DNA from 4 places in the Sporomusa rhizae genome. Region 4 is predicted to be linked to each of the others. Evidence: riboswitches for the same ligand, from Rfam matches in the RefSeq annotation. Region 4 holds a riboswitch; each other region holds the start of a gene.
The links. Region 4 has a riboswitch for S-adenosylmethionine ahead of SRRS_RS17465 (MetQ/NlpA family ABC transporter substrate-binding protein). Riboswitches for the same ligand answer to the same signal wherever they lie in the genome.
Positions count from the first base shown of each region.

Region 1: it holds a riboswitch for S-adenosylmethionine, as region 4 does, so the genes downstream of both, SRRS_RS02965 (PLP-dependent aspartate aminotransferase family protein) here and SRRS_RS17465 (MetQ/NlpA family ABC transporter substrate-binding protein) in region 4, are expected to answer to the same signal.
Region 2: it holds a riboswitch for S-adenosylmethionine, as region 4 does, so the genes downstream of both, metK (methionine adenosyltransferase) here and SRRS_RS17465 (MetQ/NlpA family ABC transporter substrate-binding protein) in region 4, are expected to answer to the same signal.
Region 3: it holds a riboswitch for S-adenosylmethionine, as region 4 does, so the genes downstream of both, SRRS_RS08670 (hypothetical protein) here and SRRS_RS17465 (MetQ/NlpA family ABC transporter substrate-binding protein) in region 4, are expected to answer to the same signal.

Region 1 covers NZ_CP156925.1:649,651-657,466, forward strand. The annotation lists gene SRRS_RS02960 (alpha/beta hydrolase) at 1-366, opposite strand, end outside; gene SRRS_RS02965 (PLP-dependent aspartate aminotransferase family protein) at 672-1,814, opposite strand; SAM riboswitch class I at 1,895-1,992, opposite strand; gene SRRS_RS02970 (ABC transporter substrate-binding protein) at 2,626-3,927, shown strand; gene SRRS_RS02975 (carbohydrate ABC transporter permease) at 4,069-4,986, shown strand; gene SRRS_RS02980 (carbohydrate ABC transporter permease) at 4,976-5,794, shown strand; gene SRRS_RS02985 (ABC transporter ATP-binding protein) at 5,829-6,947, shown strand; gene SRRS_RS02990 (sugar phosphate isomerase/epimerase family protein) at 6,916-7,710, shown strand.
Region 2 covers NZ_CP156925.1:2,673,440-2,681,255, reverse strand. The annotation lists gene SRRS_RS12495 (hypothetical protein) at 1-511, shown strand, start outside; gene SRRS_RS12490 (YicC/YloC family endoribonuclease) at 658-1,542, shown strand; gene remA (extracellular matrix/biofilm regulator RemA) at 1,593-1,859, shown strand; gene gmk (guanylate kinase) at 1,880-2,497, shown strand; gene rpoZ (DNA-directed RNA polymerase subunit omega) at 2,542-2,748, shown strand; gene coaBC (bifunctional phosphopantothenoylcysteine decarboxylase/phosphopantothenate--cysteine ligase CoaBC) at 2,755-3,960, shown strand; SAM riboswitch class I at 4,014-4,119, shown strand; gene metK (methionine adenosyltransferase) at 4,191-5,381, shown strand; gene SRRS_RS12460 (heavy-metal-associated domain-containing protein) at 5,452-5,679, shown strand; gene SRRS_RS12455 (hypothetical protein) at 5,691-5,819, shown strand; gene priA (primosomal protein N') at 6,005-7,816, shown strand, end outside.
Region 3 covers NZ_CP156925.1:1,934,127-1,941,942, reverse strand. The annotation lists gene SRRS_RS08695 (3-methyl-2-oxobutanoate dehydrogenase subunit VorB) at 1-267, opposite strand, end outside; gene SRRS_RS08690 (4Fe-4S dicluster domain-containing protein) at 282-485, opposite strand; gene SRRS_RS08685 (acetyl-CoA hydrolase/transferase family protein) at 533-1,876, opposite strand; gene SRRS_RS08680 (IclR family transcriptional regulator) at 1,909-2,703, opposite strand; gene SRRS_RS08675 (hypothetical protein) at 2,944-3,114, opposite strand; gene SRRS_RS08670 (hypothetical protein) at 3,146-3,742, opposite strand; SAM riboswitch class I at 3,910-4,012, opposite strand; tRNA gene SRRS_RS08665 (tRNA-Leu) at 4,212-4,300, opposite strand; tRNA gene SRRS_RS08660 (tRNA-Cys) at 4,307-4,381, opposite strand; tRNA gene SRRS_RS08655 (tRNA-Gly) at 4,392-4,466, opposite strand; tRNA gene SRRS_RS08650 (tRNA-Phe) at 4,472-4,547, opposite strand; gene trsS (radical SAM (seleno)protein TrsS) at 4,624-6,030, opposite strand; gene SRRS_RS08640 (DVU_1551 family NTP transferase) at 6,103-7,233, opposite strand; gene SRRS_RS08635 (XdhC family aldehyde oxidoreductase maturation factor) at 7,215-7,816, opposite strand, start outside.
Region 4 covers NZ_CP156925.1:3,685,390-3,693,205, reverse strand. The annotation lists gene SRRS_RS17485 (ABC transporter ATP-binding protein) at 1-972, shown strand, start outside; gene SRRS_RS17480 (ABC transporter ATP-binding protein) at 959-1,933, shown strand; gene SRRS_RS17475 (sigma 54-interacting transcriptional regulator) at 1,988-4,057, shown strand; gene SRRS_RS17470 (aminopeptidase) at 4,039-5,154, shown strand; gene SRRS_RS17465 (MetQ/NlpA family ABC transporter substrate-binding protein) at 5,218-6,039, opposite strand; SAM riboswitch class I at 6,146-6,249, opposite strand; gene SRRS_RS17460 (YerC/YecD family TrpR-related protein) at 6,456-6,773, shown strand; gene hisZ (ATP phosphoribosyltransferase regulatory subunit) at 6,776-7,816, shown strand, end outside.

The sequences.
Region 1 (7,816 bases), 2.8 Mb from region 4:
ACTAAGCACAATCAAGCCGCCTAAGCTGTGCCCTAAGAGATAGATTGGCAGGCCTTCAAATTCGGGCAAGCTTTTTACCCAGGCTATGACATTTCGCAAATCGGTTTGCCAATTTTTTATTGTAGTATCTGTGGCAAATTCACCATCACTTTCGCCGGAACCGCTAAAGTCAAAGCGAATGGCGATGAGACCTGCGGCCTCAATGGCATTTGCTATATGTAGCATTAGCTGATTGGTGCCGACTTTCTCACTGGTAAAACCATGGCAGCAAATGACGACAGGGGTCTGTGTTACGGTAAAACTATGCGTCTGGATCATAGCAGACAATTTGCGGTGTTGGCTTACTATCCATTCATGTTTTTTCATTCATAATCTCCTCCTCAAATAACTAAAGGCTAAAAAGCGACTTGTATCACTTTTTAGCCTTTAGTTCTCTAATCAGCTATATATTAAGTTTAAAAAAAGGCTAGAGCATAGTTATTTTAAACTATCTTTAGCCTTCAGTTCTCTGATCAGCTTTACCGGTATTTACTATTTTTCATTATGCTAACACTACCTGGGGGTATTGTCAAGAAAAAAATCTTAGCCCAGCTTCCACACTGCTTGGGCAATTTTACTCAAGTCCTTGGGCCAGTAACAAGCAGGGGTAAATTATTTTACCTTCTTTCATTTTACGCAAGCGCTTGTGCTAAATCGGTAATAATATCTTCCACATCTTCAATACCGACCGACAAGCGCAGCAGACAGTCGCTAATGCCTAACCGCTCTCTAATGTCAGCCGGAATGTCGGCGTGGGTCTGTATTGCAGGGAAGGTAATTAAGGATTCGACACCGCCCAAACTTTCAGCAAATTGGAGGACCTTTACCTTGCGCAGTATCTCACCAGGCAGGAGGGGGTGGTTTATTACAAAGGACAGCATGCCGCCATACCCGGACGCCTGGGCGTCTTGAATTTTTTTACCGGGGTGGTCTGCCAGGCCGGGATAATACACTTTATTAACACTGGGATGGGTGGTAAGCCATTCGGCGACAGATAATGCGTTTTTTTCGTGTTGACGCGACCGAACTGCCAGCGTCTTGAGACCGCGGAGCAGTAGCCAGCTATCCTGAGGTCCGAGAATCGCGCCGGTGGCGTTTTGGATAAAACCGATTTTTTCGCACAGAGCTGGATCTTTGGCAACGGCTAGGCCGCAGATAACATCATTGTGCCCGGCTAAATATTTGCTGCCGCTATGAACGACAATATCGGCGCCAAGCGCCAAAGGTTGTTGGAAATAGGGGGATAAGAAGGTGTTATCAACAATAGTATGAATAGGATGGGAGCTATACTTACGGGCTATAGACGTAATAGCCCGGATATCGGCAATTTTCATCAGCGGGTTGGTAGGTGTTTCAAGCAATATAGCTTTAGTGGCAGGCTGTATCGATTGGCGCACATCTTCAAGATTGCCGGTATCGACAAAAGTAGCTGTCAAGCCGAATTGGCTAAATAACTTGTCAAGAATGCGATATGTCCCGCCATAGCAGTCTTCGGTGATAATAAGATGATCTCCTGGCCGGTATAACATAAGTATTGCCGTAATGGCGGCCATGCCTGAGGAAAAAGCAAAACCGGCATGTCCTTCTTCCAGAACGGCTATAGCTTCTTCGACTGCTTGGCGGGTGGGATTTTGGGTGCGGGAATAGTCATAGCCGGTACTACGGCCAAGCTCGGGATGACGGAAGGTTGCTGTCTGATAGATAGGGGTACTGATGGCTCCGGTAGTCCTGTCAGTTACCAGGCCGGCATGGACAATTTTGGTTGCTAATTTCATATAACCCAACTCCTTAATTTATTATGACAATAACGACAAAAACGGCTCTTCCGTAAGAAGAGCCGTCTGCTAAACATAATCACTCATCTTCCGGATTGCTCCGCTGGATTTAGCACCTTGCATAAATGCTGGTTGCTGGGTGTCATAGGGCCAGTCCCTCGACCACTCTTGATAAGTTCGATATTATTTTTAATTTTTAATGAATATTATTTTGACACAATCAATAAAGTTTGTCAATAATTATTTACTAGGCCCTATCCCCTGTGTTCCTCTAACTTTTATGCCGGGCACTAACTACTTTCATTTGTTCAACAAGTAACTTAATTATAATGCCTAAAGTGATGTAAGCGGGGAAAGAATGGAGATTTGTCCACTTTATTGGGACATAAAAGCCTGATTTAACTAATATAGGTTCCATAATAAAACTAAAAATACCCGATAAGACGCAGATTGCTGTGATGAAAGATCTCCAGGTTGCGCAATATTGATAGATAAGTGAATAGATTACTGGAAGCATCATATAATCGATAGCGGTTGAAGGTGGAAAGACAGGTATCAAATTATCTTTACTCCAATAGGCTGTGAGAATGGGTAAGCCACACGAAAATCCTCCCATTTATCTTTATGCAAAAGGCTGAAATACTTGGAAAACAAGTGTTTCAGCCTTTTTAATTGCAGGATAGGGGAATTAGCTAAGTAATCGCAGCCATTATAGTAATTCTTTACATAGGTTTTACATAATTGTAACATTAAGGTTTTTTCCGGGTGCTATACTGAAAGCAAAATCCAGAGGGGGAGGAAGTACATAAAGGTGAAGAAAAATATCCTAAAGATAATAGCTATGGGATTGCTCAGTACCATGCTGCTGGCAGGCTGCGGAGCTCCTGGTTCCACAGGAAATTCGGCGCCGAATGGGAAAAAGGTAAAGATTGAATACTGGCATTGTAATGCAGAGACTCAGGGAGGAAAAACAGTAGAACAACTTGTTAGCGAATTTAATGCCCAGAGCAAAGACGTAGAGGTTGTGGCACGATACAATCCTGATATGTACAAGGGCTTAATGCAGAATCTGCAGGCGGAGGTTGCAACCGGAAAATCACCGGCCGTAGTACAAATTGGCTGGGCATTTTTGGATTACTTTTCTAATAACTTCAGCTATGTTGAACCACAGAAAGTAATTGATGAGAACTTTCCTGAGGATAAAACCTTTTTGCAGGATAATTTTTTGCCCAACGTATTAGGGCTTGCTAAAAACAGCAAAGGGAGTCAGGTAGGTATTCCTTACTCCTTGAGCACTCCGGTGCTTTATATTAACAAAGATCTTTTGCGGCAGGCCGGTCTGGATGAAAACGGGCCAAAAACGTGGGAAGAGTTGATTGTATTTGCTAATACCATTAAAGAGAAGACAGGAAAATACGGTTTTTATATGCAGGAGCCTGCCGATAACTGGGCGCAACAGGCACTTATGGAAAGTAACGGTGCAAGAATGATGACAAATGGCAAGGCAAGTTTTGCTTCTGAAGAAGGTATTCAAGCGTACGAGGCTTATGCAGATATGGTCGCCAATAAGAAATCCGCATTACACATTTCCTGGGGTGAGGGCGTACAGTCTTTTATTAATGGTAATGTAGGCATGTTATATACAACAATCGCCCAGCGTGCAAACATTCAAAAGGGTGCTTCTTTTGACGTTGCAGCAATAAATTCGCCGGCATGGCAGGGCAAGCCGAAGAGACTGCCGGCAGGCGGCTGTTTCCTGGCTATTACCGCTAAGACGAAGGAAGAACAGAAAGCAGCATGGAAATTTGAAAAATTCCTGTATAGCGTTGAATCCATGGCGGCCTGGACTAAGGGTACGGGATATGTGCCGCCGCGTAAAGATGTTGCCACAGCTGAGAACGGATTAAAGAACTTTTTGGTTGAAAATAAAATGATGGCCGCTGCAACGACACAGATGGATGGCGTAGTATCCTGGACTTCTTTTCCGGGAGATGCAGGTCTTCAGGCCGAGCAACTTCTTCTTGATGTAAGGGACCGGATTTTGAACGGCAGCATTTCAGCGCGAGATGGGCTGACGCAAACGCAGGCAAAGATTAATGAACTGCTGAAATAAAAGAAGATCGGGAAGAACAAGTCCGGGTAATCGGTGAATAGGCCCGATGAAAGCGCAGGGAATAGAGGAAAGAACGGTGGCCTAAGAATATATTCTCGAGCCACCGTTCTTTTTAATGGTTGAGATAAGACAATAAAGAGGGTGAAGAAAATAGATAAAAAACAAGTATGGCATAAATTCATTAACAGCAACACTTTGATCGCTTATGGGTTAATTCTGCCTTCTTTACTTGTTTTTTCCGTGTTTATGTTCTATCCGCTTTTTTATACGATCTACTTGAGTTTGTTTGATTGGAATATGATTAAACCGGTAAAAACCTTTGTTGGCAGTCAGAACTATATTGCCTTGTTTCAGGATCCTTTAACCTATACGGTGCTGAAAAATACCCTGGCCTATATTGTGATTTTGCTGCTCTTAAATTGGGCGGCTCCGTATGTCTTAGCTTTTATTCTATCATTTGTGATTAAACGGGGGCGAACGTTTTATAAAAGTGCGTTTTTCTTACCCAGCGTCATTTCTCTTGTGGTTGGCTCCATTTTATATTTATGGATATTAAATCCTGTCTCAGGCCCGGTTGCCATTGTTGCCAAGTTTTTTGGAATTACCATACCGATATGGAGTAAGACTCAGGGGCTGGTCATCGCTGTACTAAGTATCATTACCACCTGGAAAGTGTTTGGCTATAATTTTATTGTCCTGTTTGGCGGGATTGGCGGTGTGCCCCAGGAGGTCATTGAGGCGGCCCGGCTTGATAATGTACCGCTCTACCGGATTTTTTTTGATATTGTAGTACCCATGAGCGGCGCCACAGGCATCTATGTATTCATCATGACCATCGTCCAGGGTCTGCAATATGTTTTTACCCCTATCAAGGTGGTTACGCAAGGTGGTCCTGATAATGCAAGTTCCAATGCCATTTACAATGTTTTTCAAGAGGCATTTACACTCTATCACACCGGTTATGCTTCCGCCTTTGCCATTGCTACCATGGCTCTGTTTATAACTCTGTTGATTTTGGAATTCAAGTATGTGGAGAAAGGCATTCATTATGAGAATTGACAAAGAAATCAAATGGCACACACTGCTCTGCTGCGCGTTAGTCTTGTCTCTGGCGCCGATTGCTTTTGCTCTTTCAAGCTCCTTTAAGGAACTAAGCGAGGCATACAGCAACGTATTTGGCTTTCCGCAGCATCCGACATTCAGTAATTATGTGCAGGTGTTCTCACGGCTGCCTTTGCTGCAAATTACCACCAATACGTTTTTGATCGCCGTAGCGGTCACGATTTTTAAAACGGTTACCAGTACATTGGCGGCCTATTCTTTTGTATATTTGGATTTCAGGGGAAAAAATGTCCTGTATTTTATTTTAATTAGCACCATTTTCATTCCTTTCACCGTTACAATGATCCCTAACTACCTGACTATATCCCAACTTGGTTTCAGGAACAATATCATCGGTGTCGTTCTGCCACAGCTCAGTGATGCTACCGGCATTTTTTTGATCAGGCAGGCGATGCGGACTGTACCTCGATCACTGATTGAGGCAGCACGACTGGATCAGACAGGGCACTTAAGGATTTTGGGTGATATTGTATTTCCATTAGTTAAACCTGCGGTTGTTTCCAGTGGAATTATGTTTTTTATTAATTCCTGGAATGAGTATGTTTGGCCGGTCTTAATTCTAAAAGATAAGGCAAATTTCACGCTGCCTCTGGCGTTGCAGCTTTTTATCAGCTCTGAAGGCGGTACTGATTTCACGATCGCCATGGCGGTGTCGGTTATCACTATGATCATTCCTTTGGTGCTCTATATTATTTTCCAACGGTATATTATTAGCACGTTTACTTCTTCCGGTATTAAAGGATAGTATGAAACTCTTGCAAAAGGAGGGCAGGTAAAATATGAAGGAAATTGTTTTTGATAATGTATGTAAGGCGTATGGTAAAACAAAAGTCATAGAAAGCCTGAATCTTAACATTAATCCTGGCGAGCGCCTGATTCTTTTGGGTGCATCCGGCTGTGGGAAATCGACAACTCTGCGGTTAATTGCCGGATTGGAGGAAATTACCTCCGGCAACTTATATATGAATGGACAACGGGTCAATGATGTATCCAGTGGTGAGCGGAATGTGAGCATGGTTTTTCAGAATTATGCCCTATATCCGCATATGACGGTAGCCGACAATATCACCTATGGACTGAGAATACAAAAGTTGCCGAAGGAGGAAATCAACAAAAGACTCAGATCTGCATTGGATATGCTGGAACTTAACGGATTTGAGGGGAGAAAGCCCAAAGATTTGTCAGGAGGACAACGCCAGCGGGTAGCATTAGCGCGGGCAGTGGTGAAACGAAGCGACTTCTTACTGCTGGACGAACCGCTTTCTAATTTGGATGCCCAGCTTAGAGGTCATGCCAGAAAAGAGTTAGTCAAGATTCATCAGACCTACCATCAAACTTTTGTTTATGTAACGCATGATCAGGTTGAGGCCATGACCGTTGGTGAGCGGATCGCACTAATGCATGAAGGTAAGTTGCAAATGATTGACACTCCCTACAATGTGTATAACCGGCCGGCCAACGTTTTTACCGCCAAGTTTATCGGTTCACCGTCAACCAATATTTTCGAGGCGCACTATGCTGAGCGGTCGATTATCGTCGGCAAACAAAGTGTCAAATTGCCTGAACTTTGGAGTGCTCATCTTGGGAAAAATGGCTGCCGGGAGTTTTATCTGGGAATTCGACCGGAACATATCCGATTGGAACGGGAAAAGACAGATAACATGTTTGTTGGAACTGTTAAATATGTTGAAGAGTATGGCAACCGTTGTGGCGTTTATTTTGATATTGAGGGCAACGAAGTTGTTGCGATCTGTGATAGGACTGAACTTAAACCAGGCAATCGTGTGTGCTTTGGGCTTGCGGCCGATAAAATTCATGTATTTGATAAGCAGACTACGATCAATATTGGTTATCCGGAGGTATATTGTGAACATTTTTATCAGTACCAATCTGTATGAGCCGGAACAATTGGCAGAGATTTTTACCTTAATGAATAAAATTGACGACTGCTCAGTAGGCATTGAATTGTTTCCGGAGTGGCAGAGTGAAGTGTTTTGCCAACAGCTTGCTGCACAAATGAAAAATTTGCAGCAGTATCCGATTTCGCTGCATGGTCCCTATTATTGCACCGAGCATAGCAAGGCCGAGGGAACGGAGGAATATGCCAGATCGATGGATTACTTTCGCCAAACGCTGGGACTGTCTAAACGGCTAAAAAGCCGGTATATCGTGTATCACCACAATAATTGCCGGGTGGAAGCGGAAAGCAGGCAGCGCATGGTAAAATCTTCTACAGAGAATCTCGCGAAACTTAGATACGAAGCGGAACGTTTCGGTGCGCGGATTGTAGTCGAAAATGCAGGTGTGCTGGCCAGAGGCAACATGTTATTTAATGAAGAACAGTTTATAGAAATGGCTGATAGCATACCTGATGATATTCTGTTGGATATCGGTCATGCTCATGCCAACGGTTGGGATTTGGTCCGGGTGATGAAAAAGCTGGCCCATAAGATTATTGCCTATCACGTGCACAATAATGATGGACATGATGATAATCACAATAGCATTCTCAATGGAACACTGGATTTTACGCAGTTTATGGCCTGTTATCGACAGTATACACCGCAGGCGGATATTGTCATCGAATACGGCAAGCAGTGTGCCCAAGAACCAGACATAATTGTAAAGGATGTTAACTATATCAAAAAGATAGTAAGTTAGCGGTTGGCAGTTATTTAGTTCTACCTATGGCAAGCTAAAAGAATAAAACTATCCAACTAATATTTTACATTTACCTCCTGGAATGTTTATATTCTGTTTGAATAAG
Region 2 (7,816 bases), 1.0 Mb from region 4:
CCTGGAAGCACAAGAGTATGGTACAAAATGCAAGCAAATGCCACTTACTGATTTTTTGCAACCGTGGCTTGCTTATGAAGAAAATGCAACAATCCTTAATCAAACGACTGAGCGGGCCTATTTATATACCCCGTTTTTGCTCATAGCCAACGATGCCCGTGATAAAGCAAAAAGCAAACAACCAGTCGAACTGGCCGATAGTGAAAAGGTTTTGGCTGATTACGCCGGATGTCTTGCTTTTGCTATTACAATTAATGGCAGTACTGAGACTTTTAATAATAATGTTCAGGTAACTATCAAACAGGATAAAAAAATAATTAAACCCTACCAGGCACTGCCCAACGTACCCGTAAAAAACCCTTGGTTTCCAAGTGAGCCACAATTCACTGCCCATTCCTACTTCTACTTCCGTGATAGTGAAATAGTTCTAAATAAACCTGCCACTCTTGTGGTAATTACCAAAGATAAACAGGAACGTCACTTTTACTTTGATTTGTCTAAATTTAAATAGTCTCGACATAAAAATGGAGGATACCTCCATTTTTATTTTTGTGAAAAAAGGATTTAGGGCGAGTAAAGCGAAGTAAATGTAAAAATCTACGGTTAAAATCGTATTATCAGTCAATAATAACATACGCAAAGGAAGGTGTAAGTTTCGTGCTCAAGAGTATGACCGGCTTTGGCCGGGGTGAATACATTGATTCAAGCCATCGTATCGTAGTTGAAATTAAAGCTGTAAATCACCGCTATAATGAAATAGTTATCCGCATGCCCAAAATTCTTGGCAGTTTAGAGGACAAAGTGCGCCGTAATATTGCTAGTACAATATTACGCGGCCGGGTAGACGCCTTTATTACTGTTGATGAATATGGTGAAAAGAAACGAGCGGTAAGGGTTGACAAAGAATTGGCAATGGCTTACCATAATGCAATGAGAGAATTAGCTGGCTTGCTAGATATGCCGGCAACCGATAATATTTACCACTTATCTAAGTACCCTGATGTTCTCAAAGTAGAAGATGTTTCGGAAGACGTTGAAACATTATGGCCAAAACTTTCAGCAGCCATTGAGGTAGCATTGGTTAATCTGATGAAAATGCGCGAAGCCGAAGGTTCCAACATTGAGCACGATCTCTTAGAACGGGTTGATAAGCTTTATTCTTATATTGCTGCGGTTGAAGAAAGAGCCCCACAAATCCTTATTGAGTACCGGGAAAAGCTATTACATCGTATGCGTGAATTACTAGCTCAGATTAGTGCAGAGCCTGATGAAACAAGACTGCTGCAAGAAACAGCCATATTTGCCGATAGAACTAATTTCACAGAAGAAATCGTTAGACTTAAAAGCCACTTAGGACAATTTCAATCAGCAATAAAATCTCCTGATGCCGTAGGACGCAAGCTAGATTTCATTGTTCAGGAAATTAACCGGGAAACGAATACGATTGCTTCAAAAGCAAATGATTCTACCATTGCAAATATTGTCGTCGAAATTAAAAGTGAAATTGAGAAGGTCAGAGAGCAAATCCAAAACATAGAGTAGTATAGAAGTATTACGTCTTAGTAGCCTATAAATTTATAGGAGGAGTCTTAATGGACATAAAATTAATTAATATTGGCTTTGGTAATATTGTATCGGCTAACCGGATTATTTCCATTGTCAGCCCCGAATCAGCTCCCATCAAACGGATAATTCAGGAAGCCCGCGATAGAGGAATGCTTATCGATGCCACCTATGGCCGCCGGACTCGCGCTGTGATTATCACCGACAGTGACCATGTTATTTTATCTGCAGTTCAGCCTGAAACCGTTGCTCACCGCTTAACAAGCAAAGATACGAGCGATGATACTGCCGAATAAAATTTGAGAGGAGATAACCTATGCCGCAGCAAGGACTACTAATAGTTGTTTCCGGCCCTTCAGGCACTGGTAAAGGTACAATTTGCCGCGAGTTGCTGCGTAGCAATCCCCAGTTAAAATACTCGATATCAGCTACTACTCGGCAGCCTAGAGTAGGAGAAGTTGATGGAGTTAATTATCTATTTGTTGCCAAAGACAAGTTTCAAACAATGATTCATAATGATGACCTATTGGAATGGGCTGAGGTCTATGGCAATTTCTACGGGACGCCACGCCAATACGTGCTTGAACAACTAAATAACGGATATGATGTCGTACTAGAAATAGATACGCAAGGGGCTTTGAAGGTAAAGGATAAAATTCCGGAAGGTGTTTATATATATATTATTCCGCCTTCATTGGATGAACTTGCTGACAGAATCCACAAACGTGGAACCGATAGTTTGGAAACTATAAAAAAACGATTAAACTGTGCCGGCGGTGAACTTACTCAAGCACAGAACTATCATTACATCGTGGTAAACGATCAAGTGGAAACAGCTGTACAAAAAATCGAAACAATTATTACTGCCGAAAAACACCGGGCAGACCGTAATTCCGATTTAATCTCCCGCCTTTGTCAAACAAATTGTACGTGAAACGAGCACTTGGCACCTCCAAATAATAAGTAAGGAGAGACGTTATGATTAATCCATCTTTAGATGTATTAGTAGAAAAGGTAGATAGCAAATACACATTGGTAGTGTTAGCCGCAAAACGCGCGAGGGAAATTATGGATGGCCAGCAGCCGCTTGCTGAATCAAAGTCCAATAAGCCGGTAACTATCGCTCTGGAAGAGGTAGCACAAGGTAAAATTACCTATGAGCGTACCAAAACCGGTATCAAGTAAAAGTCAATGAATTCTAGTCATAACATCGTTATCGGAGTTACGGGCGGCATTGCGGCCTATAAAGCGGTCGAGATTGTCAGCCGTCTTAAAAAAGCAAATTGCAACGTCCATGTTATTATGACTAAAGCGGCCACAGAATTTGTTACGCCTTTGACGTTCCGGGAAATTAGCGGAAATCCGGTAGTTTCAGATATGTGGGAAGAACCAAAAACCTGGAATGTACAGCACATTGCGCTAGCTACTCGTGCCGATATATTTCTGATAGCCCCGGCAACTGCTAATGTTATTGGTAAAATAGCAAATGGTATTGCCGATGATATGCTTTCTACTACTGTTATGGCTACAACAGCACCGGTAGTCTTAGCACCCGCCATGAACACCAATATGTACCAAAATGCCATTACCAAGCAAAACTTAACTAAACTGGCGGGACTCGGTTATCATATAATAGAACCGGCTTCCGGTATGCTAGCCTGTGGCGTAGAAGGACCAGGCAGACTTCCAGAACCATCGATTATTGTTGAAAAAGTTCTTGAACTGCTGAAAAACAATCAACAGTTATCAGGTAAACGGGTACTAATTACCGCTGCCGGAACGCGTGAACCAATTGATCCCGTAAGATACATTGGAAATCGTTCCAGCGGCAAAATGGGTTATGCTCTCGCCGAAGCAGCCGCAGTAAGAGGAGCAGAAGTTCTACTCGTTTCCGGTCCGTCAAATCTCGCCGTCCCGCCAGGAATCACAGTTAAACGAGTAGAAACAGCCGCTCAAATGCGAGACGCTGTTTTAGCTGAATTTGACAATGTTGATATAGTAATTAAAGCAGCCGCAGTAGCTGATTATCGACCAGAGTTGCCATCGGAACAAAAGATAAAGAAAAGCGATAATACACTAACAATAACTTTGATTAAAAACCCCGATATTTTGCGTGAACTTGGAGAAAAGAAGAAACCGCACCAACTTCTTATCGGTTTTGCAGCCGAAACACAAGACCTCCTGGTTCATGCCAGAGAAAAACTAATTAAAAAGAATCTTGACCTGATTGTTGCCAATGATGTTACCTTACCTGGAGCTGGTTTTAATATAGATACCAACATTGTCAAACTCATACATAAAAATGGTGACATTGAAGAATTGCCACAACTTAGTAAAAAGCAGGTTGCTGAGATTTTAATAGACAAAATTTATGCAATGATGACAAAATCTACTTGATTTTTTTTTATATTTCGTTTAGAATTTTTTTGGTGTGAAAATTGCATATGCTATACTCATCAAGAGTTGGTGGAGGGACTGGCCCGATGAAACCGCGGCAACCATTTTAGTTTATGCTAAAAACGGTGCCAATTCCGGCGATAAAACGCAAGATGGGAGTGAACAGATCACGCCTCCCTTGCAGGAGGTTTTCTTTTTTTGCAATGAAAAAATAGGAGGGAAAATATTTAATGGAAAAAAAACGTGTACTCTTTACATCTGAATCTGTAACAGAGGGCCATCCTGATAAGATTGCCGACCAAATTTCCGACAGCGTCCTTGACGCAATTATAGCTCATGACCCGCAAGCCCGGGTAGCTTGCGAAACCTTAGTCACAACAGGTATTGTCCATGTAGTAGGTGAAATTACTACAAACTGCTATGTAGACATTCCTAAAATTGTCCGTGAAACCATTAAAAATATCGGTTATACCCGTGCTAAATACGGTTTTGACAGCGAAACTTGCGGTGTATTAACTTCTATCGACGAGCAATCTGCCGATATCGCAATGGGTGTAGACAAAGCACTCGAAGCTAAACAAGGCGATATGGACACCATTGAAGCCATCGGCGCTGGTGACCAGGGTATGATGTTCGGCTATGCCACTAATGAAACCCCTGAGTACATGCCGCTTCCAATTGCATTAGCGCATAAAATGGCTCGACGCTTGTCAGAAGTGCGCAAAAGTGGTGAACTTACTTATCTGCGGCCAGACGGAAAAACACAAGTTACTGTTGAATATGAAGATGGTAAGCCTGTAAGAATCGATACCATTGTAGTTTCAACCCAACATAGCCCTGAAGTAGATCGCGAAACAATTGAAAAAGACCTCATTGCTAAAGTAATCGTCCCAATTGTCCCGGCCGAATTATTAGATGCACAAACCAAATATTATATTAACCCAACCGGCAGATTCGTTGTGGGTGGTCCCCAAGGTGATGCTGGCTTGACTGGACGTAAAATTATTGTCGACACCTATGGCGGCATGGCTCGTCACGGCGGCGGCGCATTCTCCGGAAAAGATCCTACAAAAGTTGACCGCTCGGCAGCTTATGCAGCCCGCTATGTTGCCAAGAACGTAGTTGCAGCCGGACTAGCAGATAAATGCGAAATTCAGTTGGCTTACGCGATAGGCATTGCCCGCCCGGTATCTATCATGGTAGAAACCTTTGGCACTGCAAAAATTGAGGAAGCTAAAATTGTCGAACTGATTAACAAACATTTCGACTTAAGACCTGCCGGAATCATCAAAACATTAGATCTGAGACGTCCTATTTACCGCCAAACAGCCGCTTACGGACATTTCGGACGTACTGATGTAGATTTACCATGGGAACATACTGATAAAGCCGAAATTCTTCGCAAAGAAGCTAATATATAAACTTATTAATTAATAGCCATTGGTAATACTAACATTGCTGGACACTTATCAGTAAAAAGGAGGTATTCCATTGGCTATACAAAATAAGACTAAACAGTCGGTTTACCGTGTCGGGGGCCTCAAAGGCGACCATTGCCGAGACCGTATTGAGCATACGCTGTCCCACCTTCATGGCGTTTCGTCAGTAAAGGTAGATCTGGCTTCCAAACAAGTAGCGGTCAGCCATGATGAATCTGTAACTTCTAGCGGCTACATCGAAGAGACATTACAGTCGCTTGGTTATTCGATTCAAAGCTAGGAGTCTAATTTATGAAGCTCCATTTTTCACCGCTACGAAAGCGCCGGATTAAACGTTTTTTCAAACGTTTGCCAATGGACACCGGGCTTGATTGGGAAATAGCCGCTCATTACCCCGAAAAACCGGTAGCAGGTATTTGACGTTTAAAAGCGAATATATACTTAGTTAAAAAAAGGGGACTGTATTAGTCCCCTTCTCTTTATCCGATGACTAACCCGCTCTAAGACTTCCGCTTCTCCAAGTGGGAGTTATACCCTTACGGGCACAGGCGAGCGGCTAAGTCTACGTTTATACAATATACAATGAAAAACGCTTAGGTGAAAAAATGTCAAATATAGCTCAAGTAATTGTCAACATTCCCACCCGCAGCATTGACAAGCCCTTTTCTTATCTTATTCCTCCGCATCTTCAGGGTGTTGATGTGGGCTGGCGCGTACTTGTACCATTTGGCAATAGAAAAGTAGAGGGATTTGTTATTGCCTTAGCCGCCGAAAGGCCCGAAGGCTTAAAAACCATTCTTGATGTACTTGATACGTATGCTTGGTTTAATACTAATATGATTGAAACTGCCAAATGGCTAAGCACGTATTATCTTTGTTCACTAGGAGAAGCACTGCGTTTGTTTGTACCTGGCCAGTCGGGAATAAGAACACAAAAAGCATACAAAGCTCCTGATGAGGCAGATTTTGAACAGGCAGCTGTTATCTTAGAAAATAAGCCAGTAGAATATAGTACTGTACTTAGTTATATTTATAACCAGGGTTCGGCTACACTCACTGAACTCGTTAAACTGTCTGAAAACACAAATACCATTCTAAAATTTTTTTTACAACACAAACTTATCGTTCATTCTGATACAGTTAATAAACGCGGAAAAAGTAATACCACCACTATTGTAAATTTGGCTGTCGGCAGGGAGGTTGCGGCCCTAACTGAGCAACAATTACCAAAAACCTGTCTGGCTCAACGCCGGTTGTTACATGCACTTATCGATAATAATGAGCTTACAACAGCGCAACTGCGCGATCTAAATATTACCCCAAGCACCATTAAGAAGCTAGCTTCCCAGGGTCTAATCACAATTCGTACTACCCAAGTATTCCGCAATAGCTATGATACTCTCTGCAAGTCAGCAACAAAAATAACTTTGACTGAAGAACAAGAACATGCGCTTAAAGCAATCATTCCTCTGATTTGCGCACAAGCACATAAATCTTTTTTACTTCATGGTGTTACCGGCAGTGGTAAAACACAGGTCTATATCAACGCTGTAGCCGAGGCACGCCGGCTTAACCGGCAAGCTATTGTGCTAGTACCGGAGATAGCCCTTACCAGCCAAATTATTGCACGCTTCCAGGCCGCATTTGGTAACGATATTGTTGTTATGCATAGTAAATTGTCAGTCGGAGAAAGGCACGATGCATGGCGCCGTTTACAATTAGGTCAAGCAGGTATCGTTATTGGTGCTCGTTCGGCCCTATTTGCGCCAGTAAATAATTTGGGCATAATAATCATAGATGAAGAACATGAATTTACCTATAAACAAGAAGAATCACCACGTTATCATGCCCGCGAAGTAGCTTTAATCCGTGCCAAACTTGCCGGTGCGGTAGTTATATTAGGCAGCGCTACACCAGCGGTCGAAACTTACTATCAGGCCCTTAACGGTAAACATACGTTACTTCCGATGCGCAAAAGGATTGATAACGTCCCGATGCCGGCAGTCACAGTTGTTGACATGCGTCAAGAACTAGCCCAAAGGCGTCGGAGTGTTATCTCACCACCATTACAGGAAATGCTGGCAGAAACATTGGCCAATAAAGAACAAGCTGTAATTTTACTAAACCGGCGTGGCTACTCAACGTTCGTTCTCTGCCGTGAATGCGGTCATGTACTTAAGTGCCGACACTGCGACATCTCACTCGTATATCACACATCGGGAAATACTTTACGCTGCCATTACTGCCAGGAGCGCCACTCAATACCTGACACTTGCCCGGAATGTGGCAGTAGATATATCCGATACTTTGGTACTGGTACACAGAAGGTGGAAGAGTCTCTCAATTTGTTATTTCCAACAGCTAAAATCATTCGCATGGATCAGGATACTACCTCACGTAAAATGGCCCATGATAAA
Region 3 (7,816 bases), 1.8 Mb from region 4:
ACCTTCTTGCTTTAAGCTAACTCCAGGGCTCGATGAAGAAGTCATAACTCTGGCGCCTGCACCGGCTGCCCCATAAACCATGTTAATTGCTGAAATTTCACTTTCGGCTTGTAAAAAAACGCCGTCAATTTGAGGCATACGTCTGGCCATATACTCGGTAATCTCGGTTTGCGGTGTAATCGGATAGCCAAAATAATGCCGGCATCCGGCAGCAACCGCGGCCTCAGCAATAGCCTCATTGCCTTTCATGAGCACTTTTTCTGACACTTTCACCACTCCTATTATTTATGAATCTCAATTACGGTGTCCGGACAGGACTTGGCACACAAGCAGCAACCCACACATTCGGAATCATCCGGGCAAGTGGCATAGTTGTAGCCTTTGCCATTAAATGTGGTCGACATACTGAGAAGCTTCTTGGGACAGGCAACTGTGCATAACTCACAGCCCTTGCACCTCTCTTGATAAAATACGGGTTTTGGCATAAGCACCTCTCCTTAATTTTAATTGACCTTATATATGCAAAATTCAATTATAGAATTTTGTTTGTCCTTCGCCATATTCCTAATTTTTCGGCACCTTTTATCAATTCATCGCGAAATTGCGGGTGGGCAATACCAATAATGCGTTCTGCCCTTTCCCATACAGACCGCCCGGCTAAATCAGCCATTCCCCATTCTGTAACGAGGTAATGGGCTTGCGAGCGTGGATTGGTCACAACAGAACTCTGAGGCAAACTCATCAGCACACGGGATTTCATTTCGCCCGTCTTTTTTTCAGTAAATGTAGAATGGAAACAAATGAAGCTCTTCCCGCCTTCAGACATATATCCGCCTGTTAAGAAATCAAGTTGTCCACCTGTTCCGCTTATTTGACGGCTGCCAGACGTCTCTGATGTAACTTGCCCAAGAATGTCAACTTCCACACAATTATTGATAGTGATTAGATTATCAATAGCGGCCATAACCTGTGGCGCGTTTGTATAGTTTATTGGATAGGATGCCAAACCGGCATTATTATTAACCCAATCGTAAAGTTCCTGACTGCCGACACATAAGGACCATACTGCCTTACCTTTATCAATATTCTTATATTTATTTGTTATCCGGCCAGCTTTGGTCAGTATCATATAAGCATCTACCAGCAATTCCGTATGTACTCCAAGATCTTTGATATCGGATTCGGCCAGCATTGTTCCCACAGCATTAGGTAGTGCGCCAATTCCCAGTTGTATCGTGGATCGGTCTTTCACTTGTTCCATAATATACTTGGCGATTTTTTTATCGGTTTCCGTAATGGGTGCCGGATTGATAACAGGTAATACCGGATTATTGCCTTCAACGATAATATCTACTTCACTGATATGAATACAGTTTTCTTGTCCGCCGCAAGCCACCGGCAAGTTTTTATTAACTTCAACAATAACTGTTTTGGCCTTCTCGCTAATAGCTTTTGATGCCGAATTGGTCAAAGAAAAGCTGAAGAATCCGTCTTTATCCATTGGAGCCACCGACATCATGGCTACATCGACATCCAAGCTCTTACGATATAATAGTGGCTTGTTGCGGTAAATCATGGGGATATAATCACATAACCCCTGATCACTTAAATTGCGTTCATAGCCACTAAAATGCCAACTATTATAACAAAAATGTTTTCTTGATGGATCGCCCTCAACCACCGCCAAGGGATTTAAAATTAAGCCGCCACGTATCTTGACATCCCAAAGCTCCCCTGTGCGCGCCGCTAATGCTTTGTCCAGCAAAATAGGCTGGGCAGTCGCAAAACTGTAATCTACCCAATGTCCTGATTTTACCATTTTGACTGCTTGCTCGGCAACCGTAAGTTTTGCTCGATATTCTCGCTGAATATCCATTATTCCCCTCCGTCTAAACTAGTATGTCTTGGCTATAAATAACCACGATACCCTAACTCTTGGGAAATTAATCTTGCCTTTTCTTTCATGACTTGCGCAACTGCCTCATACTTTTCTTTGTCGAAACAAGCCGTAGTTCCCGAAACAGTAATCGCTGCCTCAATTTTGCCGTTGGCATTAAGGATTGGCGCTCCAATACAAGTAACACCCTCCATGGTCTCATTGCTCGCCACAGAATAGCCTTGCTCTTTTATTTTAACAATTTCCTCAGTAAGCGCCTGTCTGTCATTAATGGTGCAAGCGGTGTATTGCGGTAATGCCTGGCAAAGCACTTTTTCAATAAACTCATCAGTATTATAGGCAAGGAAAACCTTGCCTAAAGCCGTACTATGGAATGTATTACAATAATCAAAACACGGAATGATGAAAACAGGCCGAGTTGGTTCAAATTTATCCACAATGGTCAGGCGCCCGGCTGATAATACGGCCAGTAAGACAGCTTCATCAACTTCTTCCACCAAAGCTTTAAGGTATGGGGAGGCGATCTTGCGGATATTTAGCCGTTCTGTACAGGCTAAGCCTAACGGCATCAGTCGAAAACCCAAGGTATAGTGTCCGGTATCGGTCTGCCGGACAAAATCTCTTGCCAATAAGGTTTGCAATAAATTGTGTACAGTGCTTTTTTGCACTCCGAGCTCCCGGCTTAATTCGGTAACGCCCATTTCGCGCGATGAACCCTCGAGGATAAAAAGCAATTCGATAGCCCGGTCAACGGATGCAACTAAGTATTTGCTTTTTTCAGTATTACTTGATATATTCTGGCTCAATTTATTTCTTCCTCACTAGCCTACGTTCGGTTATACCGAACATCGTTCTGAATTTTAATTTTAAATATTGTTATTCTACACAATTTGGAAAATTCCTTGTGTTTTTAGCGTGGAAATATTTTTTTGCAGCATTTCTTGCAAAGAATTTAAGCTGTCTTTAAACGAATTTGCTATGCCATAAGTCTTTATCCTAATAAAAAAAAGCATCTGTTGTCCCTTTAAACAGATGCTCTCTGAAATTTAAATTCCGTCGCCATACATGCCTTCGAGCGGCACATTTCTATCTTTCTGAATAAATGTTACTACTTTGCCATCACGAATAATAATAACAACTTCATTCCCCGCCTCTTCTCTTGGGGCCAAGCTGCCGACTTCATTATGTTCGTTGTATCCTTTACCTCTATCCGTCATCGAATGATCTCCTCTCATTTCTTCCTGCTCCTTAGTGTCCAAAGAAACCACTTCTTTCTGTTAAAACCTGCTGGGCTTGCTGAATATGGCTGCTTTTGATTAGAACTTCAATCAGCCCATACGATTCAGTTAAACGCAATATGGGAATATGGGCTTGCGCTAAGCCTGCCGCTACCACCGTTACTGCATTTAACAGCGAATGTCCGTTTTTGGTTTGTACCGCAACTTTAACACAATCGTCAATAACCTCAGGCTTATACTGTAGCTTTTCCAGCCCTTCACAAACTTTTGTTAAAAAAGCTCCCTGGACTACAAAACTCACTTGGTGCGGCTGAATAGACACCATATCCAGGACAGCTCCATAGCCGGCAACAGACTCTAAAACACTCGCTATCTTTCCAGCACCGTTATCTGGCGTAGAATTGAAAAAGGAAACAAGCGCAATCTTCCTGTCATAAGAAACCTGAAATTCCTTGTTTGTTCCAGAATCATCTATTAGTATCGATTTAACATTAGACATGGCTGCCATCGGCGACATTCGTTTGATCTGGCACATTCGCAGTTGCTTATGTTTTTTCTCCGGAACATTTTTTTGCGCTAATTCGCGCGTCAGGGTAACAGTACTCATTGTAAACAGCACCTCCAAATGGCCATACTCTTTTCGTAAATCTAAGAAAAGACTTTGTTTGCGCCAATTCTTTAGAACAAGGGCACAAACCTTAGTCGTTCTTACTTGCTCAAGAGGAAAATATAAAAAGCCCCTTTCCGAGGAAAGGGGCCTGTGTCTACACCTTCCTCTTATCTGCCAGGATTACTCCTGCTGGATTTAGCACCACTGCAGTAAACTGCCGGTTGCCGGGTGTCATCGGGCCAGTCCCTCGACCACTCTTGATAAGAGCTCTTTTAAATTGAATAAATTTTATCACGAACATCTAGAAAATGTCAATATATCAACCAAGCCAAAACCAATTAATAAAGAACCCGGTACAAAACATTAACCCTTACTGAACTGTAGTTACCTTTCAACATGTTTGCATATTTTTTACAAAAAAATAAAAATGAGCTGCCTTTAGACAGCTCCTAACTTATTTTAATATTGGTGCCGAGGACCGGAATCGAACCGGTACGGAAATTTCTTTCCGACGGATTTTAAGTCCGTTGCGTCTGCCAGTTCCGCCACCCCGGCATTATTTGGAGGCGACACCCTGATTTGAACAAGGGGATAAAGGTCTTGCGGACCTGTGCCTTACCACTTGGCTATGTCGCCATAAAAAAAATGGAGCGGAAAACGAGATTCGAACTCGCGACCCTCGCCTTGGCAAGGCGATGCTCTACCGCTGAGCTACTTCCGCTTAAATGGTGCCTCAGGACAGAATCGAACTGTCGACACGAGGATTTTCAGTCCTCTGCTCTACCGACTGAGCTACCGAGGCGTAAATTGTATTACCGACGACAGTTATATATATTATCATGTTTATCATTCCGTGTCAACATAACATCTTTTGGTTTTTATATTATACTGTCTTTTCCTAGTTTCTTCCGATACAGCGGTGCGCCCTGACGGTTAGTGAGATTATAGGCGCAAAACGGAATCAGCCGGTTATCTGGCCCGACTACATGAATAAAACATTGTTTTAATCGATCCAAATCCAAGTTCCATACATCTTGAAATGCCATCCCCGAAACGGCAAGCGTATAGGTATTCACCTGTTCTAGAAATGCATCAAGACTGGCTGTATTTCCAACACCCGCCTGAGTTAATTGATCCTTGCACTTAGTACCAATTTTCGGAGCTGACCATTGCCTGGCAACAAACTGCCTGGCGCGTTTTGCCCCCTCTGTTGCCGGCTTACCCTGACAGCAACAACCGCTCGCCGAATCTTGTTTAAGCGGTTTTATTTGCCCGTCCGGCATTAAAATAAAGTTAGCGTGAAAAGAACAATGGGCATGTTCGCCACCTGGCGGACGGAAATCACTTGCTTTCATTTGCCCGTTTGTCTGTTTTTCAATTTCACGAAGCACCCTAGGAAGCGTAATACGGCCACTGTCGTCAGGCTCTTCGGGATATCTCCCAAAATAGCTTACAGGTTGGAAGTGGACACCCCTGACTATCGGCATGTTTCTTATGGCAAATTTCAAAATATCACCCAACTGACTGTCGTTTACACCAGGAACCAGAGTCGGTACAAGTACCACCCCAAGGTCATGTGCCGCACAAACCTCTATTGCCTTTTTTTTGAGGTCAAATAGTGCCCGCCCTCGCAGTTTTAGGTAGACATCGTCGCTTATCCCATCAAACTGCAAAAAGACACAGTTGAGACCGGCGGCTTTTAATCTCTCTACATATTGTTCATCTGCCGCCAAACGTAAACCATTGGTATTAACCTGGAAAAAAACCAGACCTAGCGTTTTGCCCAAAGCTATAATCTCCGGCAAATCATCACGCATAGTTGGTTCGCCACCTGATAGCTGAATGTTAAACGGGCCGCCACTATTCATTAGCATTCGGTACCAGCCCTCAATAACCTTGAAGTCAGGCTCCTCCTTGCAGCTCTCTGAAGCAGAGGCAAAACAAACCGGACAGTGCAGGTTGCATAGATTTGTTACTTCCAACAACACACAGCAGGTTTGCTGACGGTGCTCCGGACATAGACCGCAGTCAAACGGGCAGCCTTTGTCGACTTGGGTTGCACATGCCACTGGTGACGATGGGATCTGCGGGTTAACCCAATCAAGATACCCAGGCTCTCCTTCCCACACACAGACTTGAACCTCGCCATGCTCCGGGCAGTTTTTTCTCAAATAGACATTATTACCCTTTAACACCCTCACTGCCGGAATCCGCTTCAAACACTCGGGACATACACTTTGGGTTGTCGAAAGCGCTATTTCCTTCTGCTCTATAGCCCTATCCATTGCATCGCTACCTCTCCCTGTAAGCAGTTTGCTGAATAAACATCTATTCTAGAAATATAGTAAAATCCTTCCCTACGGATTATTTGCTGAGAATACTATCTCATCTAAATGCATCCCCAAAATGCTTGCTGCCTGATTCCAAATAACTTCCGCAGTCCTCTTTCTTCGGGAAATGGCATCAATGATCTCGCGATTACCAGCAAATCGATCCAATGCCGGAGTAAAACGTTCCGACAACGACACGCGCCTGGTACCCTGAACTAATTTATCGGCTAAAAACACTAATGCTGCCTCGTCAATGGCACACTCCGGCTTTAGTTCCATATCCATATGGGAAGCAACGATACTGGACAATTCGGAAAATCCCTTGCACCTTAGCAAGCGTTCCCCACGCTTAGGGTGATTAGGCTTTCCCTTGCCCAAATCATGCAAAAGACCGCCAGTATATACCAATTCCGTACTGAGACTTAGCCCCGCACAGTTAAGATGACTGGCTAAACTTTTGCCGATCTCAGCAACCATGTGCCCGTGCTGCAATACCCTATCGTCATCCTGGTGCTTATTCAATATGGCAAGACATTCGTCATACGTCGGTATGTGGCGCCGCAGATAAAAACAAGTAAGCTGATTAAAATCCTCCATAGTATCCATATCAAGCAATATTCCTTGATCTGCCACTGGCACATCTACGCTGTCAGCTTCATACTCATTAAGAATACCGCGAAGTCCGTCAGCTCCGTCGCCACTTAGGATTCGGTCAAAACACGTGGCGTTAATAAGCGGCGGATGGCCGCGTTCTCCGTTAAAAACCGGATAGACCACGGCAGCATTAGTCTTGCGGTACTCACGCACTACGTCTTTAATGCTATGTCTTCTTATCACCGGAGTATCTCCTGGTAGTAAAAAGAATGCCTCCGCATCGCCGGCAAAGGTTTTTAGTCCGGCAACCACAGAAGAAAACATCCCTTGTGAGTATTTGGGGTTCTCAATAATATCAACTTGCAATTGGTCTAATACAGGATATAACTCAGCCGACCGATACCCCACTACAATCCGGATATCTGCTACCCCTGCCATTCGCAGACTGTCTACTGCCACTTCAATTACTGTTTTTCCTCCTAGCGGCAATAACGGTTTGAATGTCCCCATGCGGGAAGAGTAGCCTGCGGCTACAATTAGCCCTACTATCCTTGCGCTAGACATCGTTCTCGCTCCGCCCTTACTTTTATTAATTCGGCAACAATACTAACCGCTATTTCCTCCGGAGTCTCGGCATCAATATTAATACCTATCGGCGAATTGACCCGCTGTAAGCTTTGCGCACTGACTCCTTTGGCTTGTAGCTCCTTATATAAGTAATCCCGCTTGGTTCTGCTGCCAATCATCCCAATGTAACAAGCCTCCGTTTTGAGCGCTTGCTCCAGTACGATCCCGTCATGTAAATGGCCTCTGGTCACAATGACCAGATAACTATCTTGGTTAATAGGAAGTTTTGGCACACACTGATAATTATCCACAACCATTACTTCGGACTGCGGAAACCGCTCCTTATTGGCAAAAACCGGGCGGTCGTCAATTACTACTGTTACAAACCCTACCATATCTGTTAACTTGGCAATCTGCTGTGAAACATGACCTGCCCCAAATAAATACACAACGCCAATTATCCGGATAGGCTCAACAATAAATTTCCAGCCTTCTGCAGCATCAGCATGAATAGAAATTTTAGCCGGTCCTGTTTTCATTTTTTCCATAAACGCCGGTTCACATTGAAAATTGCCAACAA
Region 4 (7,816 bases):
GTTAAGGATTTGAAGATTACATTTCGCAGTCAGGATACAGTTGTTACTGCAGTGACCGGAGTATCCTTTCACCTGAACCAAGGAGAAACTCTTGGTATAGTAGGGGAATCCGGCTGCGGAAAGTCGGTTACATCACTTTCAGTTATGCGGCTGTTGCCACAAGCGACGGCTAATATTGAAGGCAACATAAATTTTTGCGGACAGGATTTACTCACTCTGGCGGAGTCTGAGTTGTATAACATTCGTGGCAATCAGATTTCAATGATTTTTCAGGAACCGATGACCTCCCTAAATCCGGTATATACCATTGGGAAGCAAATTGATGAAGCTATTATGCTGCACCGCAAAATGAGTGCACGGGAAGCACGGGTTCTAACAATTGAAGTCCTGAAGAAGGTTGGTATTCCCCGAGCTGAAGATATTGCTAAAGAATATCCTTATCAATTGTCAGGAGGAATGCGTCAGCGGGTAATGATTGCCATGGCGCTTGTTTGCCAGCCTAAATTATTAATTGCTGATGAACCGACTACCGCACTTGATGTTACCATTCAGTCGCAGATTCTCAATTTGCTTCGTCAGCTACGTCAGGAAACAGGTACTTCTATTATTATGATAACCCATGACTTAGGTGTGGTAGCTGAAATGTGCGAACGCGTAGTGGTTATGTATGCGGGGCAGATTGTGGAAGAGGCTGATGTAGTTAGTCTGTTTCGTCAACCAAAACACCCCTATACCATAGGGCTCATGGAATCTATACCACAGTTAAATAAAAAAGTTGACAGGCTGGTGCCAATTCCGGGTCAGGTGCCGCCGCTTACCAATATGCCGCCAGGGTGCAGATTCGCCCCCCGTTGCCAGCATGCTATGAAACAATGCCTGACAAATAATCCTTCGTTACTACCTGTGACAGAGGGGCGTAGCTGCCGTTGCTGGTTGTATGGGAAAGGGGGCGAAACAGATGGCGCAAAATAAATTGCTGGAAGTAATGAATCTGAAAAAGTACTTTGAAATTCGCGGTGGTCTGTTAAAAAGAGTCACAGGCTATGTAAAAGCCGTTGATGATGTATCTTTCTCGGTTTATCAGGGTGAAACCTTAGGTATTGTCGGTGAATCCGGCTGCGGTAAATCTACGACAGGCAGAACCATTCTACGCTTGCTGGAACCTACGGGCGGTCAAGTATGCTTTGATGGTGTCGATCTGGCAAAACTGAGCCGGGAGGCGATGCGCCGGAAACGAAAAGACATCCAGATGGTATTTCAGGATCCGTATGCGTCACTTAATCCTCGGAGGACGGTTGCTGATATTATTGGTGAAGCTTTGCCTGCTCACGGAGTGTCAGATAAGCAGGAAATAACACGCCAGGTAAATGAGACGCTGGAACTTTGCGGCTTGACAGTTGAGCAGGGGAGGCGTTATCCCCATGAATTCTCCGGTGGTCAGCGGCAGCGGGTAGGAATAGCCCGTGCGCTTATTCTGCAGCCCAAGCTAATTATTGCCGATGAGCCAGTTTCTGCCCTGGACGTATCCATCCAGGCGCAAATCATAAATTTATTGCAGGACTTACAAGCAAAGTTGGGCCTTACCTATTTATTTATTTCTCATGACCTGTCGGTAGTTCGGCATATCAGCAAGCGGGTTGGCGTTATGTATTTGGGAAGAATGATGGAACTTGGTTCGGCCGAGCAGCTATATGCAAATCCGCGTCATCCTTATACGCAGGCGCTATTGTCTGCTATACCGCTAGCCGATCCGCTTGCGAAACGTGAACGCATTATTCTGGAAGGAGATGTACCTTCTCCGGCCAATCCGCCCCAAGGGTGCGTTTTCGCACCTCGTTGTCCCAAAGCTATGGATGTATGTAAGGCGGTTAGGCCGCAAATGACCAGTTTTACCAATGACTATCAAGTGGCTTGTCATCTTTATTCCAAGTAATAGGATTCAATCGCTACGATAAGCAACTTTTTCATAATCGGGGGAGTTTAGTCTATGGACAAAAATAAAATTACCATTATTACCCGGCATGACCATACTCTCCAGTCTATTATTGATCAATGCTATGAACTTGATATGATGGAAGATTTTAACATTGAAGGCCGTATCATTAGTCAACTTGCCTATCTACCTATTGCACAAGATTCGTTGATTGTAACCACCAGTGATCTTTTTATTCCGGCGATTAAGCCCTATCTTGCCGAAAATGCCAAAATAATTGTGGCACAACGTTGCATCAACCATACTAATATTCGTAGTATGTTAGAAATCCCCCGAGGGATGAAAGTATTGCTTGTAAACGATGGTAAAGAGCGGGCCCTTGAGACCATCGCCATGTTAAAAGAAATGGGTATTGAACTGGAGTTTTATCCCTATTATCCAGGTGAGACAACTTACCCTCAAGACATTACCATAGCTATTACACCTGGTGAAGCTAAGCTTGTGCCGTCATCTATTCCCAAGGTAATCGATATTGGCTCCCGTGTAATCGATTTAGCCACATGGATTGAGATTTATGCACATTTTAATTACGGAATGCTTGATTTGCGTAAATTAACTTCACGTTTTGTCAAATCTGTTTTTTATATTACCCAAGAACTGAGTGTTGAAATTCAAAAAGCAAATCTTCTTTCCATGCAATTAGAAGTCATTGTTGACAGGATTGAAGACGGTGTGCTGGCTATTGATGAAGAGGACATTATTCGCAGTATCAACCACAAGGCGTTGGATGTTTTGCACCTGCAAGGCCGAAATGTTATCAATCAAAAGGCTTCAGCTTGTATACCTGCACACTTTTATCAAATTATCTGGCAATTGCCTTATGAGCGAGAAGAAGTTATGAACTGGGAGGGGCAAACCTTCTTTTTCCGCAAAACGCATATTACCATTGAGGGAAGAACCTTCGGCTATCTCATTCTTTTTCGCAGAGCATCCGAAATTAATAAATTGGAGCATGATTATCGCCGCAAGCTGACCAACAAGGGGCTTTTTGCTAAATATACCTTCAATGACCTTACCGGTAGAAGCAGTTCATTCAAAAAGTTGACAGGCATTGCTGAAAAGATGGCTAAAAGTAATACCACCGTTTTATTATTAGGCGAGACGGGAACAGGAAAAGAACTGCTTGCGCAGGCTATTCATAATGCCTCTCCACGGCGGTGGGAGCCATTTGTCGGAGTCAATTTTGCAGCCATAGCTGAATCGTTACTTGAAAGTGAACTGTTTGGATATGAAGAAGGGTCATTTACCGGCGCAAAAAAAGGTGGTCATATAGGATTATTTGAGCAAGCACATAAGGGGACCCTTTTTCTGGATGAAATTGGCGATGCATCGCCGCTTATTCAAAACCGGTTATTGAGAGTGTTGCAGGAACGGGAGATCATGAAGGTTGGCGGTAACCGTGTCATTCCCATTGATATTAGAGTAATTGCCGCTACCAACCGTAATTTGGAGCAAATGGTCGGAGACGGATTGTTCCGGGCTGATCTTTATTACCGTCTAAATGTTCTTCCCCTATATATACCGCCTTTGCGAAAGCGGAAAGAAGATATTCCTTTGTTGATACAGGAGTTCATAAAACGGGTATGTCATGAGCTTAAACGACCGGCTTTTCAGTTTTCGCAGGGCGCCATCGAAATTATGCTGCAATATGGCTGGCCTGGTAATATTCGAGAACTTGAAAATGTCATACAGTACTTGGGCCACATTGTCGATGATGTTGTGTTGACTGAACATTTGTTGTTTAACAGAGAGGAAAAGTATAGTCAGGTGGCTACAGATGCTTATAATCATGAATTTGAAACAATGTACCAGTCGTATGTAAGTAAGGGGTTTATTCATGAAATGCAAGGGATTCTGCAGACTATAAAAAAAGCCAATTATGCTGTCGGCAGAAACTATATAATTAGCCAAATGAGAACCCAGGGATGGGATATAACCGAACAACAGCTTCGCTACCGTTTGCACTTGTTAAAGCAAGATAACTTACTGGAAGTCGGGCGGGGACGGCAAGGCAGCAGCCTGACAAAAAAAGGAGAGGAATTCATATGTTGGATGAAAGAATAAAAAAACTGGCGGTTAATCTTATTAATTATTCGGTTCGTCTGCAAAAGGGAGAAAAACTGCTTATTGAAGTTTTTGACGGCGGGCAAGATCTTGCCCGGGCATTAATATCTGAAGCCTATAAGGCAGGCGGTATGCCGTTTGTAACTTTCAAGAGCCAGGCTTTACAGCGGGCATTATTATTTGAATGTGATAAAGAGCAAATAGACTTAATCGCTGGTTGGGAAGCTGTGCGAATGCAGAACATGGACGCGTATATTGCTATTCGTGCCTATGACAATGTAAATGAGCTGTCTGACATTCCAGCTGAAAAATCCCTGATATACCAACAAAACTGGTGGAAGCCGGTACATACAGATGTTCGTATTGCTAAAACCAAGTGGTGTGTATTGCGGTACCCCGGACCTGCCATGGCACAGATGGCGGGCATGAGCACCGAATCATTTGCCGATTTTTATTTTAAAGTCAGCAATATGGATTACGCCAAACTGGCAGCAGCTGAGGAACCGTTGGTGAAACTTATGGAACAAACCGATCAGGTGCGTATAACCGGTCCAGGGACCGATGTGGAGTTTTCCATCAGTGGAATCCCTGTTATGAAATCCTGTGGACTGAGAAATATCCCGTGTGGAGAAGTATTTACCGCCCCGGTCAAAGACTCGGTGAACGGTGTTGTAACCTATAATTGCCCGACTATTACTCAGGGAAAGGCCTTTGATAATATTTGTCTCCGGTTTGAGAAGGGGAAAATTGTTGAGGCTACTGCCAATCATACCGCAACTTTGAATCAGATTTTGGATACTGATGAGGGAGCACGTTATATTGGTGAATTTTCCTTAGGGGTAAACCCCTATATTCATCACCCAATGCGGGATATATTATTTGATGAAAAGATTAGCGGCAGCTTTCATTTTACTCCCGGTAATGCCTATGCTACTGCTTTTAACGGCAATAAATCGGCTATTCATTGGGATTTGGTGTGCATTCAGACCCCGGCTTACGGCGGTGGAGAAATCTGGTTTGACGGCAAGCTGGTTCGCAAAGACGGAAAGTTTGTGTTGCCTGAACTGGCAGGACTTAATCCGGAAAATTGGGAGTAGAGAGAAAATAGATAATAAAACAGGCTTGCTCCTTTTTATAAGAAAGGTGCAAGCCTGTTGCAATTAGAACGCAGGTACTACTGCGCCTTGATATTTGTCATTGATAAACTTCTTAACTTCCGGTGAAGTCAGAGCTTTTGTCAGCTTCTGGATTTCAGGACGATTTTCGTCACCTTTGCGCACGGTAAGGATATTAACATAAGGGGAGTCATTTTGTTCAATAAACAGAGCGTCTTTGGTAGGAACAAGTTTGGCTTCAAGTGCATAGTTGGTATTGATCACTGCTAAGGCAACATCGTCAAGAGAGCGGGGCAGTTGCGGAGCTTCGAGTTCGCGGATTTTTACGTTTTTAGGATTTTCAGTAATATCTTTTATGGTAGCGTTAACACCGGCACCATCTTTTAGCTTAATAATTCCGGCTTTGGCTAGCAATGCTAATGCGCGTCCACCATTGGTAGGGTCGTTAGGAATACCGATTTGAGCGCCATTTTGCAGATCGTTAAGGTTTTTAATTTTCTTGGAGTAAATACCCATTGGTTCGATGTGCACTGCGGCAGTGTAGGTGAGATCCAGTTTGCGTTCGGCGCTAAATTTGGTCAGATAAGGAATGTGCTGGAAGAAGTTAGCATCAAGCTCTTTTTCAGCTACGGCAATATTGGGACGTACATAGTCGGTCATCTCAACGATAACCAAATTGATGCCTTCTTTTTCTAACAGCGGTTTAACCACATTAAGAATTTCGGCATGTGGTACAGCGGTTGCACCCACTTTGATTGTTGTTTTATCTGAAGCAGCAGGAGCGGCTGGTTGTTTGCTGCCACAACCGGCAACAAAAGCGGATAAAGCCAATATGGCGGCAATTAATAGTAAAGTAAACTTTTTCATTAAAAATTAATCCTCCTTAAAATTGCATGTAAATTACTTTATGTGCTCCTCCTTTCAGAAATAAATAAAGCCTCTTCGGCAGTCCGAAGAGGCTTTGTTGTCCAGTTCTTCATCTGCCAGGAATTAATCCTGTGGAATTGGCACCGTTCGCGTTTGCGATGGTTGCCGCGGCGTCATTGGGCCATTCCCTCAGCCAGCTCTTGATGAACAATATGTAATTTACTTGAGCTTTATATTAACATGGCGCTCAGAGACCTGTCAACAAAAAAATAAATAGTATTATTTGCCAAATAAGTGGGAATGTTTATTTTAGGGTATTTTAATTAAATAAAGAAGAAAAGAAATAAAGAAGGAAAAATTCTGCAAACAGCGAATAAGCTATGTAATAACAAGTATGTACAGGGAGGCGTAGCTGTATGACAGCAAACCCTAAGTTAAAAGACGATATTACCGACCAACTGTTCCGCGCTATTTTATCATTGAAAACCGAAGAAGAGTGCTACCAATTCTTTGAGGATGTATCTACCATTGGCGAGCTAAAATCGATGGCACAGCGGCTGGAAGTTGCCCGGCTGTTGAAAGCAGGGGTAATTTATGATGACATTGTTGCCGCAACCGGTGCCAGCACGGCAACGATCAGCCGAGTTAAACGCTGTCTGTATTACGGGGCAGATGGCTATAAGACAGTTTTGGCGCGCCTGGAAGAAGACCAGGCAGATCAGAATGGAGTGTAATTATGAATAATAATAATTTCGTGCCTCAGATTCCGTATGGCACGCGGGATTTATTACCGCGTGAAGCCAAACAGAAACGGATTGTCGAAGGCGCGCTGGCGGAACTCTTTTCCCGCTGGGGTTATGCAGAAGTTGTAACTCCGACCTTTGAGTATATGGAAACCCTGACGGTAGGTACAGGGAGTGATATTCAACAGCATGTCTTTAAGTTTTTTGATAAAAACAACCGGACTTTGGCGCTTAGGCCGGATATGACAACTCCAATTGCCCGGGTAGTGGCCACCAGGCTGAAAGAAACTCCTCTGCCTATCAGGCTGTTTTACCTCAATAACGTCTTTAGACATGAACAGGCGCAGGCTGGCAGGCAGTGCGAGTTTTATCAGGCCGGCGTTGAACTTTTGGGAGCGCCTGACCCGGCCGCGGATGCTGAAGTTGTGGCGCTGGCTGTAGAAGCTATGCTGGAGTCCGGGCTGACTAATTTTCAAATCAGTTTGGGCCAAGTTGATTTTATCAACGGCCTTATGGCAGAAAGCGGCCTGAGTCCGAAATATCAGCAAAAAGTAAAGTATGCCATGGTTAGCCGCGATTTGGTAGGGCTGGGCGAGCTCTTAGACCAAAGTGGTCTGAGCCCGGCAGCACAAGAATTGCTAAAACAGATTCCGGTATTGCATGGGCGGGACGAAATGCTGAATAAAGCATACCAGCTAACAAATAATGAACTTAGCCGGACGGCACTGGGTAACCTTGCCGACATCCGCAAGCTCTTAACAGCCTATGGTGTGGATAGCTATGTAAATTTTGATTTAGGTATTATTCGTGATTTTGATTATTATACAGGAATGGTATTCGAAGGTTATACGCCTGGCTTGGGCTTCCCGCTGTGTGGCGGCGGACGGTATGATAACATGCTGTCGGCATTCGGTGTTGATAGTCCGGCAACCGGCTTTGCCCTTGGCATTGAACGGGTGCTTTTGGCACTGGAACGCCAAGGAATTAGCGTTAGTGTTCGCAGTAAAGATGTCTATGTCGCCTGGGCCGAAAAT